Regions from separate parts of the Superficieibacter sp. genome, predicted to be linked through region 1. Evidence: predicted binding sites of a transcription regulator. Region 1 holds the regulator's gene; each other region holds the start of a gene.
The links. Region 1 encodes PhoB, which activates phosphate uptake and scavenging genes when phosphate is short. Its sites were predicted from a motif close to CTGTCATAAAACTGNCNNAT; they were not measured.
Positions count from the first base shown of each region.

Region 1 (4,931 bases):
CTGGCGGGACTGCTGGCTTTCCTCGTCAGTGAGCGCCTGCAAACGTTGTTGCAGCGCCTGCTGTTGCTCGTCGCTGAGCAGCACCATGCCCGCCGCCTGCGCCTGCAACTTTTCCAGATCGGTACGGGCGACTTTATGTTTTTCAAACACCATTGCCGAGATTTGCCCGTAGATCTCGGTGCCGGTCAGCTCCTCCAGCAGCTCGGCGCGCTCTTTCGGTTTGGCATTCAGAAAGGCGGCGAATTGCCCCTGGGAGAGCAGCATGGAGCGGGTGAAACGTCCGTAATCCAGCCCGGTCAGGGTGGCGGTCAGCTCCAGCTTATCTTTGACTTTATCAGCAAGGATTTTGCCATCGGCGCAGCGTGCCAGCTCCACGCGGGGAGCCTGAAGGTTGCCGTCCGGCTGATTGCGCGCGCGGTTCTGGCTCCAGAAGGCGCGGTACGCCTCGCCTTTGACTTCAAATTCCACCTCCGCCAGACAGTCAGCGGTATCGCGGGTCATCAGATCATTTTGCGACTGCGACAGTGTGCTCAGCCGCGGGGTTTCGTGATACAGCGCGAGGCAGATGGCGTCCAGCAGGGTGGTTTTTCCCGCGCCGGTTGGACCGGTAATGGCAAACAGGCCGTTGCTGGCGAAAGGCTCGGCGGTAAAATCGATTTTCCACTCGCCCTTCAGCGAGTTAAGATTTTTCAGGCGCAGGCTGATAATTTTCATGCTTCATCCTCCCCGGCCATCGTTTCCAGCGTTTGCGCCAGCAGAGTAAACAGCCGTTGCTGCTGCGCCTCATCAAGATCTTCCTGCGCCAGACGACGGGCAAATACGTCTTCCACTTTCAGTTCGCTAAGCGTTTCGCGCAGTTCGCCATCCAGAATTCGCTGGCGCTGTTCCCGGCTACGGCGGACCAGCAGCACTTCGACCGGCAGTTCCTCCGCCAGCGCCTGAATACGCCGCTGCACATCATGCAAATACTCGCCGCCGCGGGTGATTTCAATATCCAGCCACACGGCGGGGCTGGCTGGCGCACCGCGCCATTGCTTAAGCTGTTGGCAAATGGCGGTAAAATCCCCTTTTATGACTGCCAGCGGCTGGGTGACGGGCACCTCAAGCGGCGTGACTTCTGCTAATTTCCCTCCGGCAAAGGTCACCAGATTCACGCTTTTGCTTTTACCGGTTTCATCAAAGCTCAGGGAGATGGGCGAGCCGCAGTAACGAATATGCTCGCTGGCGTTGATTTTTTGCGCCCGATGGATATGCCCCAGGGCGATGTAATCTGCCGGGGGAAAGTTTTGCGCCGGGAACGCGTCCAGCGTGCCAATATAAATATCGCGTACCGCGTCGCTTTTACTGGCCCCGACGGTGGTCAGGTGACCGCTGGCAATAATCGGCAGCGGTCGATCGCCCCGCAGTTCGCAGGCGAGCTGATACTGTTGCTGATAATAATCAGTGATGGCGGTCAGCAGGCGCTGAAGTTTCTGGCTGCCGGAATGCCCGGCCTGACTGGTGACCATATCGCGCGGACGCAGGAACGGCACCGGGCAGAAAACCGCGCCGGGCGTGCCGTCGCGTTGCAGCAAAATGTGCGGCTCGCTGCCCGCGCTGGCGACCACGGTCGTATTCAGGAAGGCGAGAATTTCGCGCGATTCATTCAGGGTGGCGACGGAATCGTGATTGCCCGCCAGCACCACCAGATGACAGCCGGTCTGTTGTAAATCGACAACAAAACGGTAATACAGCTCGCGGGCGTAGCTTGGCGGCGCACCGGTATCGAAAATATCGCCCGCCACAATAATGGCGTCCACCTGCTGCGCTTCGGCGGTTTGCAGCAGCCAGTCGAGAAAAGCTTTATGCTCGGCGGCACGGCTTTTACTGTAGAAGTTCTGGCCGAGATGCCAGTCTGAAGTATGAATGATGCGCATGTCGGTTCCGTGGCAAAAAAGCGTAGGGCGGATTATAAACCCTGCGGCAGGCGGGGGCGAAGTCTGTCTGTCATATAACGACTGGATGGATCACCTCATAGTCATTATTTTCATAAATCTGTCACAAATCTGACGCATAATGACGTCGCTATCACTAATGATGATGATAAAACAGGGTAAAAAATGGCGAGACGTATTCTGGTCGTTGAAGATGAAGCTCCGATCCGCGAGATGGTGTGCTTTGTCCTCGAGCAAAATGGCTTTCAGCCTGTAGAAGCGGAAGATTATGACAGCGCGGTGAATCAGCTCAATGAACCCTGGCCTGACCTGATCCTGCTGGACTGGATGCTCCCGGGCGGCTCCGGCATTCAGTTTATCAAACATATCAAGCGTGAAGCGCTGACGCGCGATATCCCGGTAGTGATGCTGACCGCGCGCGGCGAAGAAGAAGATCGCGTTCGCGGGCTGGAAACCGGTGCCGACGACTACATCACGAAGCCGTTCTCTCCTAAAGAGCTGATTGCGCGCATCAAAGCGGTGATGCGCCGCATCTCACCTATGGCCGTTGAAGAAGTGATTGAAATGCAGGGGCTAAGCCTCGATCCCTCTTCACATCGGGTGATGACCGGTGAAAGCCCGCTGGATATGGGGCCGACCGAGTTTAAATTACTGCACTTCTTTATGACTCACCCTGAAAGAGTGTATAGCCGTGAACAGTTGCTGAATCACGTCTGGGGAACCAATGTGTATGTCGAGGACCGCACGGTGGACGTGCATATCCGCCGCCTGCGTAAGGCGCTGGAGCTGAGCGGTCACGATCGAATGGTGCAAACAGTTCGCGGTACGGGTTATCGTTTCTCCACCCGTTTCTGATATCTGACACAGGAGTGTGACGCGTGCTGGAACGTCTGTCATGGAAAAGGCTGGTTCTTGAGCTGATCGTCTGCTGTCTGCCCGCGCTGCTGCTGGCGGCATTCTTCGGTCATTTGCCGTGGTTTTTACTGGCGGCCGTGACCGGGCTGCTCATCTGGCACTTTCTCAATTTACTGGGACTCTCCTGGTGGCTGTGGGTGGATCGCAGCATGACGCCGCCGCCGGGTCGCGGTAGCTGGGAGCCGCTGCTCTACGGCCTGCACCAGATGCAGCTACGCAATAAAAAGCGCCGCCGCGAGCTGGGTAATCTCATCAAGCGCTTTCGCAGCGGCGCGGAATCACTGCCGGATGCGGTGGTGCTGACGACGGAAGAAGGCACGATTTTCTGGTGTAACGGCCTGGCGCAGCAGCTTCTGGGCCTGCGCTGGCCGGATGACAATGGGCAAAATATTCTCAACCTGCTGCGCTACCCGGAATTTACGCTGTATCTGAAGAACCGCGATTTCAGCAAGCCGTTGAATCTGGTGCTGAATAACGGTCGCTACCTGGAGTTTCGCGTTATGCCCTACAGCGAAAACCAGCGGCTGATGGTGGCGCGCGATACCACCCAGATGCATCAGCTTGAAGGCGCGCGGCGCAACTTTTTTGCCAACGTCAGCCATGAACTGCGCACGCCGTTAACCGTCTTGCAGGGCTATCTGGAAATGATGCAGGAGCAGACGCTGGAGGGCGCGCCGCGAGAAAAAGCGCTGCATACCATGCGCGAACAGACCCAGCGCATGGAGTCGCTGGTGAAGCAACTGCTGACCCTCTCCCGAATCGAAGCTGCGCCCGCGCTGGCGCTGAATGAAAAAATTGATGTGCCGATGATGCTGCGGATGATCGAGCGCGAAGCGCAAACCCTAAGCCACGGGCGGCATAGCCTGCATTTTACCGTTGATGACACCTTAAGCGTGCTGGGTAACGAAGAGCAGCTGCGCAGCGCTATTTCCAACCTCGTCTACAATGCGGTGAACCATACCCCTGCGGGCACCACCATTTCGGTTAACTGGCAGCGCGCCCCCCACGGCGCACAGTTTTCTATTGAGGACGACGGGCCAGGGATTGCCGCTGAGCATATTCCGCGTCTGACCGAGCGTTTTTATCGCGTGGATAAGGCCCGCTCGCGGCAAACCGGCGGCAGCGGTCTGGGGCTGGCGATTGTGAAGCACGCGCTAAATCATCACGACAGTCGCCTGCAAATCGACAGCCAGCCGGGGAAAGGCACACGCTTTAGTTTTCTCCTGCCGGAACGTTTAATTGCCAAAAAATAGCCTGACACCGATGCGTGTAAGGCTAACTTTCCGCAGATCCGCTCCGTGCGCGCCGTTTACTTTGCAGGCCAGCGAAGCGGACGCCACTTCCTCACGTTTGCTGCTTTTTTGTTCGAACTATCGCCCGTAAGTTTTTCTTATATCTGGTTTAACGTGCTAATCAGATGTTACGAACCAGCATAATCCTCTGGTTTCGCGATCGCGGGTTGCTTTAAAACGTTATAAGCGTTTAAATTGCGCCCCAGATGCTGTCATACCGACTGCATTTGCGTGATAAATCGAAAAACTATACTTCTTCACGCCAGTCCGGGAGCATATCCCGCTGAAATCTTATGCAATTGCTGCTGTATTGTTTCACAGGGAAGGCAACAATTCATTTACAACACCACATCCACAGGCAGTTTAATTTATGACCCATCAGTTAAAATCTCGCGACATCATCGCTCTGGGCTTTATGACCTTTGCGTTGTTTGTTGGCGCTGGCAATATCATTTTCCCTCCCATGGTTGGCTTACAGGCAGGCGAGCACGTCTGGACGGCGGCGACGGGATTCCTGATCACTGCGGTCGGTCTGCCGGTATTGACGGTGATTGCGCTGGCGAAAGTGGGCGGCGGCATCGACAGCCTCAGCACGCCTGTCGGTAAAACTGCGGGCATTCTGCTGGCGACGGTCTGTTATCTGGCGGTCGGCCCGCTGTTTGCCACGCCGCGTACCGCAACCGTCTCGTTTGAAGTCGGCATTGCGCCGCTGACCGGTGACGGGCCAATGCCGCTGTTCATCTATAGCGTGATTTACTTTGCGCTGGTGATCTGCGTATCGCTTTATCCG
Region 1 covers NZ_DAMAPU010000004.1:367,793-372,723, reverse strand. The annotation lists gene sbcC (exonuclease subunit SbcC) at 1-714, opposite strand, end outside; gene sbcD (exonuclease subunit SbcD) at 711-1,916, opposite strand; gene phoB (phosphate response regulator transcription factor PhoB) at 2,100-2,789, shown strand; gene phoR (phosphate regulon sensor histidine kinase PhoR) at 2,813-4,102, shown strand; gene brnQ (branched-chain amino acid transporter carrier protein BrnQ) at 4,512-4,931, shown strand, end outside.

Region 2 (4,931 bases), on a different contig from region 1:
AACAGGATCAGTCCCAGTTCCATCAGCGCCGCAACGTGCAGGCCGGATTCTGCTTCGGCAAACTCATTCGCCAGCGCGGAGGTGATGCTGTTGCCAGGCATGTAGAGAGAAACGCTGTCGAGCTGGTAGGTGTTCCCGATGATAAAGGTGACGGCCATCGTCTCGCCCAGCGCGCGACCCAGCCCCAGCATAATGCCGCCAATCACCCCATTTTTGGTGAACGGAAGAACAATGCGCCAGATCACCTCCCAGGTGGTGCAGCCGATGCCGTAGGCCGACTCTTTCATCATTACCGGGGTTTGTTCGAAGACATCACGCATGACTGCCGCGATGTAGGGAATAATCATGATGGCGAGGATCACGCCCGCCGCGAGAATACCGATGCCAAACGCCGGGCCAGAGAACAGCGCGCCAACAAACGGGATGTTGGAAAGGACGTTGCCGACCGGCTCCTGAAAATATGTGGCGAACAGCGGGGCAAAGATAAACAGCCCCCACATGCCATAAACGATGCTGGGGATTGCCGCCAGCAGCTCAATGGCGATACCGAGCGGGCGACGCAGCCAGCCGGGGGCCAGCTCGGTCAGGAACAGCGCAATGCCGAAGCTAACGGGAACGGCAATCAGCAGGGCAATAATGGAGGTCGCCAGCGTACCGTAGATGGGTACCAGCGCCCCGTAAATATCGTTAGGTGCATCCCACTCTTTGGTCCACAGGAACGAGAAGCCAAACTTTTGGATACTCGGCCAGGAGGAGATGATCAGGGAGACAATGATGCCGCCCAGCATCAATAGCACAATCAGCGCAGCCAGTTTTACCAGCGCGCTGAAGATCATGTCACCCTTTTTACCCGGTGGGTTAAAAACAGGCTTGGTTGCAGCCATAAATCACTCTTCAGTTAAAGACGTTTTACGAAATTGACAGGTAGCATTATCGCCACCCGCCATTTTCGTCAATATGTTCTATACCCTAAATAATTCGAGTTGCAGGCAGGCGGCGTAGCCATTTTGTCCTGCAGCTTGAAGTATGACGGGTATATTAGTACAACGCTTTACCGCTGCTGTCTTTGACGTTGGTTTTCCATGCCGCACGAACCTGCTCAACCACGTTGTCCGGCAGGCTGGCGTAATCCAGGTCATTAGCCTGTTTCGCGCCGTCTTTGAAGGCCCAGTCGAAGAACTTCAGTACTTCCGCGCCCTGCTCCGGTTTCTTCTGCTCTTTGTGGATCAGAATGAAGGTGGTGGAGGTAATCGGCCACGCGTCGTCGCCTTTCTGGTTGGTCAGGTCCTGGGCGAAGGATTTGCTCCAGTCCACGCCTTTAGCGGCGTTAGCGAAGCTTTCTTCGGTCGGGCTGACCGGTTTGCCGTCAGCGGAAACCAGTTTGGTGTAGGCCAGGTTGTTCTGCTTGGCGTAAGCATATTCTACGTAGCCGATAGAGCCAGGCAGACGCTGCACGAACGCCGCGATCCCGTCGTTACCTTTACCGCCGAGACCGGTCGGCCAGTTAACGGTGGAACCAGAGCCAATTTTGGATTTCCACTCTTCGTTCACTTTCGCCAGGTAGCTGGTGAAGACGAAGGACGTACCGGAGCCGTCCGCGCGGCGCACCACGGCGATGTTCTGCGAAGGCAGTTTCAGGCCAGGGTTCAGTTTGGTGATGGCGGCATCATCCCATTTCTTGATTTTGCCGAGATAGATGTCGCCGAGGGTTTTACCGTCCAGCACCAGCTCGCCGGATTTCAGCCCCGGAATATTAACCGCCAGCACCACGCCGCCGATGACGGTCGGGAACTGGAACAGGCCTTCCTGCTGAAGTTTTTCGTCGGACAGCGGCGCGTCAGAAGCACCGAAATCGACAGTATTCGCAATAATCTGTTTTACGCCACCGGAGGAGCCGATACCCTGGTAGTTGACTTTGCTACCGGTCTCTTTCTGGTAGGTATCTGCCCATTTGGCATACACCGGCGCAGGAAAAGTTGCGCCAGCACCGGTAAGGCTTGCTGCTGCCAGAGCAGAGAAAGCGCTCATGGATAAGGTCGCGGCGACAACCGTTGCGACAGTGGTACGCATAACGTTCATAATGTCTCCTGCAAGATTCGTAAATCATTGTTAAGTGGCTACGATGAGCAAAATAGGACAAACAGGTGACAGTTAAATGTACGAAATATGACAGTTTTATGACAAACAAATCCAGGGAAAAAATGATTAATTAAAAACATTTAAAATCATTCACTTAAATGTTTTTGTTACCAAAAGATTGCGATGAAAATTTATTTTTATGACGGCAGAATCAGCCGGAAAATGACGGTTACCGTCAGGAAGAGATCGATTAAAAATGTAGCACAGCGCGGGTAAATGCCCCACATTACGTGGGGCATAATTAAACTTATTCCACCGTCACCGATTTCGCCAGGTTACGCGGCTGATCGACGTCGGTGCCTTTGATCAGCGCGACGTGGTAGGCCAGTAACTGCAACGGCACGGTGTAGAAGATCGGCGCGATGACGTCTTCTACGTGCGGCATTTCAATGATGTGCATATTGTCGCTGCTGCTGAATCCGGCATCCCGATCGGCGAAGACGTACAGCTGACCGCCGCGCGCGCGAACTTCTTCGATGTTGGATTTCAGTTTTTCCAGCAGTTCGTTGTTCGGCGCGACCACAATCACCGGCATGTCGGCGTCAATCAGCGCCAGCGGGCCGTGTTTCAGCTCGCCTGCGGCGTAGGCTTCCGCGTGAATGTAGGAGATTTCTTTCAGCTTCAGTGCGCCTTCCAGCGCAATGGGATACTGATCGCCACGTCCGAGGAACAGCGCGTGATGCTTGTCGGAGAAATCTTCCGCCAGCGCTTCAATGCGTTTGTCCTGCGACAGCATCTGTTCGATGCGACTTGGCAGCGCCTGCAGGCCGTGCACGATGTCGTGCTCAACGGAGGCATCCAGACCTTTCAGACGCGCCAGTTTCGCCACCAGCATCAACAGCACGGTTAACTGGGTGGTGAAGGCTTTGGTCGATGCCACGCCGATTTCCGTACCCGCGTTGGTCATCATCGCCAGATCGGATTCGCGCACCAGCGAAGAGCCAGGCACGTTACAAATCGCCAGCGAGCCAAGATAACCCAGCTCTTTGGAGAGGCGTAAGCCCGCCAGAGTGTCCGCCGTTTCGCCGGACTGTGACAGGGTGATCATCAGGCTGTTACGACGCACGGCGGATTTGCGGTAGCGGAATTCTGAAGCGATTTCGACATCGCACGGAATACCGGCCAACGATTCAAACCAGTAGCGGGAAACCATCCCGGAGTTATACGAGGTGCCACAGGCGATGATCTGAATGTGCTCAACCTGCGCCAACAGATCGTTAGCGTTCGGCCCCAGCTCGCTTAAATCCACTTCGCCGTGGCTGATGCGTCCGGTGAGGGTATTTTTGATAGCGTTCGGCTGCTCGTAGATCTCTTTCTGCATATAGTGGCGATAAATGCCTTTATCGCCCGCGTCATATTGCAGATTAGATTCGATGTCCGGGCGTTTCACTTCCGCGCCGGATTTATCAAAAATAGCGACGGAGCGGCGAGTCACTTCGGCAATATCGCCCTCTTCGAGGAAGATAAAGCGGCGCGTCACCGGCAGCAGGGCAAGCTGGTCAGAGGCGATAAAGTTTTCGCCCATACCCAGACCAATCACCAGCGGGCTACCGGAACGGGCCGCCAGCAGCGTGTCAGGATGACGAGTATCCATGATCACCGTGCCGTATGCGCCACGCAGTTGCGGGATCGCGCGCAGCACCGCTTCGCGAAGCGTACCGCCCTGTTCCAGCTCCCAGTGAACTAAGTGAGCGATCACTTCGGTGTCGGTTTCAGAAACGAAGGTATAGCCGCGCGCTTTCAGCGTTTCACGCAGCGGTTCGTGGTTTTCGATGATGCCGTTATGCACCACCACAATGTGTTCAGAAACATGCGGATGCGCATTCGTTTCTGAAGGTTCACCGTGCGTTGCCCAGCGGGTGTGAGCAATACCGGTTCCGCCGTGCAGCGGATGTTCTTCCGCTGCCTGTGACAGCATTTGCACTTTACCGAGGCAGCGCAGGCGGGTCATATGACCTTGTGCATCAACCACTGCCAGACCCGCAGAGTCATAGCCACGGTATTCCAGACGACGCAAACCTTCGAGAAGGATTTCCGCTACATCACGTTGCGCGATAGCGCCAACAATTCCACACATAGTTTTTGATTCCGATTTTGGCTTTACGCCATGCGTTGTCGGTCAACCTGTATACCCGTTTTCCGGGCGCCCCGAGCCTTGTAGAGAGTGGGGTTATTTTTATAGGTACTGCTTGCGGGCGGGGGATATATGTTTATCCCCTCAACCCTGGTTGCCGGATTGCTCCGGCATAAAAATTACTTTTTCTTTACCGGGCGCTGCCAGCCCTGTTTATGGACCTGCGGCACGCGGCTTAAGACCAGTTCATCATCAGCGATGTCACGGGTGACGGTCGTTCCGGCGGCGATGGTCGCCCCGTTCCCCACCCTGACCGGCGCAACCAGTTGGCTGTCAGAGCCGACAAAGACATCGTCGCCGATGATCGTTTTAAATTTGTTCGCCCCATCGTAGTTACAGGTGATGGTCCCCGCGCCGATATTTACATTGTCGCCAATTTCCGCATCGCCCAGGTAAGTCAGATGACCGGCTTTTGAGCCTTTACCCAGACGCGCTTTTTTCATTTCGACAAAGTTGCCAACGTGCGCGCCTTCCAGCAGTTCCGCACCAGGACGCAGGCGGGCAAACGGACCGATAGTACAGGCCGCTTCCAGATGGGCATCTTCCACCACGCTGTACGGGCTGATTTCGCAGTCGTCGCCAATCACCGCATTTTTGATCACGCAGCCCACGCCAATTTTTACGCGGTGACCCAGCGTGACGTTGCCTTCAATGATAA
Region 2 covers NZ_DAMAPU010000011.1:65,227-70,157, forward strand. The annotation lists gene pstC (phosphate ABC transporter permease PstC) at 1-884, opposite strand, end outside; gene pstS (phosphate ABC transporter substrate-binding protein PstS) at 1,039-2,079, opposite strand; gene glmS (glutamine--fructose-6-phosphate transaminase (isomerizing)) at 2,387-4,216, opposite strand; gene glmU (bifunctional UDP-N-acetylglucosamine diphosphorylase/glucosamine-1-phosphate N-acetyltransferase GlmU) at 4,393-4,931, opposite strand, start outside.
Region 2: a site for PhoB is predicted at 2,165-2,184, ahead of pstS (phosphate ABC transporter substrate-binding protein PstS). Genes of this name have one in related genera too.

Region 3 (4,931 bases), on a different contig from region 1:
TTGCCAGCTGCGCGCTGTTACAGGCCGCCGCCCGTCAGGGGCTGAAGACCGCAGGCTATAAACCGGTGGCCTCCGGCAGCGAAATGACGGCGGACGGGCTGCGCAACAGTGACGCGCTGGCCTTACAGCGCTACAGCACGCTGGCGCTACGCTATCCGCAGGTTAACCCTTTCACTTTCGCAGAGCCGACCTCGCCGCATATCGTCAGCGCCGATGAAGGGCGTCCCATCACCGCCGGGGCGCTGTCAGCAGGCTTGCGGGCGCTGGAAGCGCAGGCGGAGTGGCTGCTGGTGGAAGGTGCCGGAGGCTGGTTTACGCCGCTGTCGCCGACGCTGACCTTCGCCGACTGGGTGACGGCAGAACAACTGCCGGTGATCCTGGTCGTGGGCGTTAAGCTGGGCTGTATCAACCACGCGATGCTGACCGCGCTCGCCGTGCAGCAGGCGGGACTGACGCTGGCAGGCTGGATCGCCAACGACGTAACCCCGCCGGGTAAACGTCATCAGGAGTATCTCGCCACCCTGCAACGCGTGTTGCCCGCGCCGCTGCTCGGCGAAATCCCCTGGCTTAAGACGACGCCAGAGGAGTGCGATCCCGGTCAGTATCTCGACCTCAGTGTCCTGCACCCGGCGTCATCCACTGCGCCAGCAGGCGCTGGTCAAGTTGATTAACCTGTCCCTGAGCGACGTTGCGCCCCTGATGCAGCAGCAGAAAGCGGTCGGAAACCTGATGGATGAATGACAGATGCTGCTCTGCCAGCAGGATCGTCAGCCCCAGCTCGCGTTTCAGGCGCAGAATAAACTCGCCCAGCCGGAGTAAAAATGCCTGCCCCACGCCGCGCGTCGGTTCGTCAAGGATCAGCAGGCGCGGGCGGGTCACCAGCGCGCGCGCCAGCGCCAGCTGATACTGGTTATCGTCTGACAGGGTAGCCGCTTTGCTCTGACGCAGCGTGCGCAGTTCCGGGAACAGCTCGTAGATCTCCCCGTTTACCGCGCCGCCGTCCTGACGAGAGGCGCGGGCAATATGCAGGTTTTCCTCCACCGTCAACTGCGAAAAAATGCGCTTATCCTGCGGCACATGGCTGATCCCAAGCGCGGTGCGGTGCGGCACCGACACCGGCAGCAGATCGCAGGGCAAGGCATCCGCGTCCTGCCAGACGATACTGCCGCTCTCGATGGGCAAATACCCGGTAATACAGTTAATCAGGGTGGTTTTGCCCATCCCCGGCAGCCCAATGACGCTGGTACATTGCCCCGGCTGTAGATCGAGCGTGATATTCCACAGCGTATGCTGACTTCCGTAAAACTGATTTACAGCGCGTAGACTCAACATCGGTTTCTCCTCAATTCAGCACGTGCAGTTCGACAATCCACTATTTCAGCAGGTATGTTGCAAAAGGCTTGCCATTTCCGGCATGCGTGCGCAAAAAGAGGCTTATTTCGGAAACCGCCGAGGAAAAGGGGAAAAATGTTAGCGAAGCGAAGCATCGCTATGCACTTTGTCGGTGCCAGCGCCCGATAATAGTGGTGCATGTAGCCCGCGCTGTCACCGCCGTCTTAAGATGATTAACGTCAAAAAATAGTGATAAATATTTTTTACAGGGGCCATTTTGCGGCGTCGGCGATTTTCGCCAGATAGCGGCGGCTAAGGGCTGGAGATAGTTATCCACTATTCCTGTGGATAACCTTGTGTATGAGAGTGAGAAAACGTGTGGCAAACGAGAGAATACGCGGCTTGCGCCTGAATTGACGGCAAACGCATCTTTTCTGATATATCATCTGATATCAACAGGTTATATAAAATCAATATTTGCAAGAAAAGTGTCATCTGCTGCCACAAAAGCGTCATGACGTTACTTGACAAAAGTTAAAAATTGAAATTTTCTGGGGATAACCCGTTCCGACTGGCATTTTCCTCATCGGACGCTACGCTTTTGCTGTTGTTCCCGGGCGCAACGGAATCACTTTTACCGTTTACTGGTTTTTTGTCCAGTATTAATTGTTGGCAAAATCGTCAACCACAGGTAAAATTATCCTCCTGCTCGCTTCTTCCTTTCAGGTAGCCATTTAATGAGTAAACCGTTCAAACTGAATTCCGCATTCCGTCCGTCTGGCGATCAGCCGGAGGCGATTCGTCGTCTGAAAGAAGGTCTTGAAGATGGCCTGGCCCATCAGACGCTTCTTGGCGTAACGGGCTCAGGGAAGACGTTTACCGTGGCGAACGTGATCGCCGATCTCCAGCGCCCAACAATGGTGCTGGCACCGAACAAAACCCTGGCGGCGCAGTTGTACGGCGAGATGAAAGAGTTCTTCCCGGATAACGCGGTAGAGTATTTCGTCTCGTACTACGATTATTATCAGCCGGAAGCCTACGTCCCCAGTTCAGACACCTTTATTGAGAAAGACGCCTCGGTCAACGAACACATCGAGCAAATGCGTCTGTCCGCCACCAAAGCGCTGCTGGAGCGGCGGGACGTGGTGGTGGTGGCGTCGGTCTCGGCGATTTACGGCCTTGGCGACCCCGATCTCTATTTAAAAATGATGCTGCACCTGACCATCGGCATGATTATCAACCAGCGCGATATTCTGCGTCGGTTGGCAGAGTTGCAGTACGCCCGCAACGATCAGGCATTCCAGCGCGGCACCTTCCGCGTGCGCGGTGAAGTGATCGACATCTTCCCGGCGGAATCCGATGACATGGCGCTGCGCGTTGAGCTTTTTGACGAAGAGGTCGAGCGTCTGTCGCTTTTCGATCCGCTGACCGGGCATATTGAATCGACCATTCAGCGTTTCACCGTGTACCCGAAAACCCACTACGTTACCCCGCGCGAGCGCATTCTGCAGGCGATGGAAGACATCAAAGTGGAGCTGGCCGACCGGCGCAAAACGCTGATGGCCAATAACAAACTGCTGGAGGAGCAGCGGCTGACCCAGCGCACCCAGTTTGACCTCGAAATGATGAACGAGCTGGGCTACTGCTCCGGCATCGAAAACTATTCGCGCTATCTGTCCGGGCGCGGGCAGGGTGAAGCGCCGCCGACGCTGTTTGACTATTTGCCCGCTGACGGCCTGCTGGTGGTCGATGAATCGCACGTCACCATCCCGCAAATTGGCGGCATGTATCGCGGCGACCGCGCGCGTAAAGAAACCCTCGTTGAGTACGGTTTCCGACTGCCGTCGGCGCTGGATAACCGCCCAATGAAATTTGAAGAATTCGAAGCGCTGGCTCCGCAAACCATTTACGTTTCCGCGACCCCCGGCAAGTACGAACTGGAGAAATCCGGTGATGAAGTGGTCGATCAGGTGGTCCGTCCGACCGGCCTGCTGGACCCGATTATCGAAGTGCGTCCGGTCGCCACCCAGGTGGACGATTTGCTGTCGGAAATCCGCAAGCGCGTCACCATCAACGAGCGCGTGCTGGTGACGACTCTGACCAAGCGGATGGCGGAAGATTTAACCGAATATCTGGAAGAGCACGGCGAGCGGGTGCGCTATCTGCACTCGGACATCGACACGGTGGAGCGTATGGAAATCATCCGCGACCTGCGCCTCGGTGAGTTTGACGTGCTGGTGGGTATCAACCTGCTGCGAGAAGGGCTGGATATGCCGGAAGTGTCGCTGGTCGCCATCCTTGATGCCGACAAAGAAGGCTTCCTGCGTTCAGAGCGCTCGCTGATCCAGACCATCGGCCGTGCCGCGCGTAACATTAACGGCAAGGCGATCCTTTACGGGGATAAAATCACCCCGTCGATGGAAAAAGCGATTAGCGAAACCGAGCGCCGCCGCGAGAAGCAGCATCAGTACAACCTCGAGCATGGTATTGTGCCGCAGGGTCTGAACAAGAAAGTGGTCGATATTCTGGCGCTGGGCGAAAACATCGCCAAAACGAAAGCCAAAGGTCGCGGCAAGTCACGTCATCCGGTGCAGGATGACGCCAGCGAACTGACGCTGACGCCGAAAGCGTTGCAGCAGAAAATCCACGAGCTGGAAGGGAAAATGATGCAGCACGCGCAGAATCTGGAGTTTGAAGAAGCGGCCCAGGTGCGCGACCAACTGCATCAGCTGCGCGATCTGTTTATTGCTGCTTCCTGACGCCGCGTTAGTCAATACCAGGCCGGAATAGCGAAACGCTATCCGGCCTTTTTAATGTCGCGCAGACCCCGGAATTTGACCCACGCGCGTGCGCCTGGCCCCGGCTGTCGGTTGTGCAAAAAGAACTGCGCGTCGTGAAGCTGGGCGATACGGGTCACGATGCTCAGCCCCAGCCCGATGCCGCCGTAACGGCTGTCCATGCGCACAAACGCTTTACTCAGCTCTCCGCCTTTCGACTCGTCGATCCCCGGCCCTTCATCTTCCACTATTAGCACCGGCTCCGGGCCGGGCTCAATACTCACGCTAATCACCGACCCCACCGGGCTGTAACGGTAAGCGTTTTCCACCAGATTGCGCAGCAGCACTCCCAGCAGCGTGGCATCACCGAGCACCGCAGCGTTATTCTCAGCGGGCAGCTGTAGCCGCTGTTGACGCTGCGCCAGCATACTTTCCAGTTCACCCTGCAACGGCAGCACCACGTCCGTATACAGCGCCACTTGCTGATAGCTGCCTGCGGAGAACGACTGTCCGACGCGGGCGAGTTGCAACAACTGGGCAATGCTGGTGGTCATCTGATCCAGACGTTGCAGCAGCGGCTCCACGTTGGCGGTGCCCGCGCGGCCAATCAGCTCCAGATGCAGGCGCAAACCGGCAAGCGGGGTGCGCAGTTCGTGGGCCACGTCGGCGGTAAACAGGCGTTCGCGCTCGATGGTGACGTTCAGGCGGGAAACCAGTTGATTGATGGCGGAGGTCACGGCCTCCACTTCGCTGACCGAATCGCTGATGGCAATCGGCTGGAGATTATCCGGCGTGCGCGTATCCAGTTCGCGCTGAAGTTCT
Region 3 covers NZ_DAMAPU010000012.1:30,561-35,491, forward strand. The annotation lists gene bioD (dethiobiotin synthase) at 1-671, shown strand, start outside; gene RT197_RS17490 (ABC transporter ATP-binding protein) at 613-1,332, opposite strand; gene uvrB (excinuclease ABC subunit UvrB) at 2,070-4,091, shown strand; gene pmrB (two-component system sensor histidine kinase PmrB) at 4,130-4,931, opposite strand, start outside.
Region 3: a site for PhoB is predicted at 1,831-1,850, ahead of uvrB (excinuclease ABC subunit UvrB). Genes of this name have one in related genera too.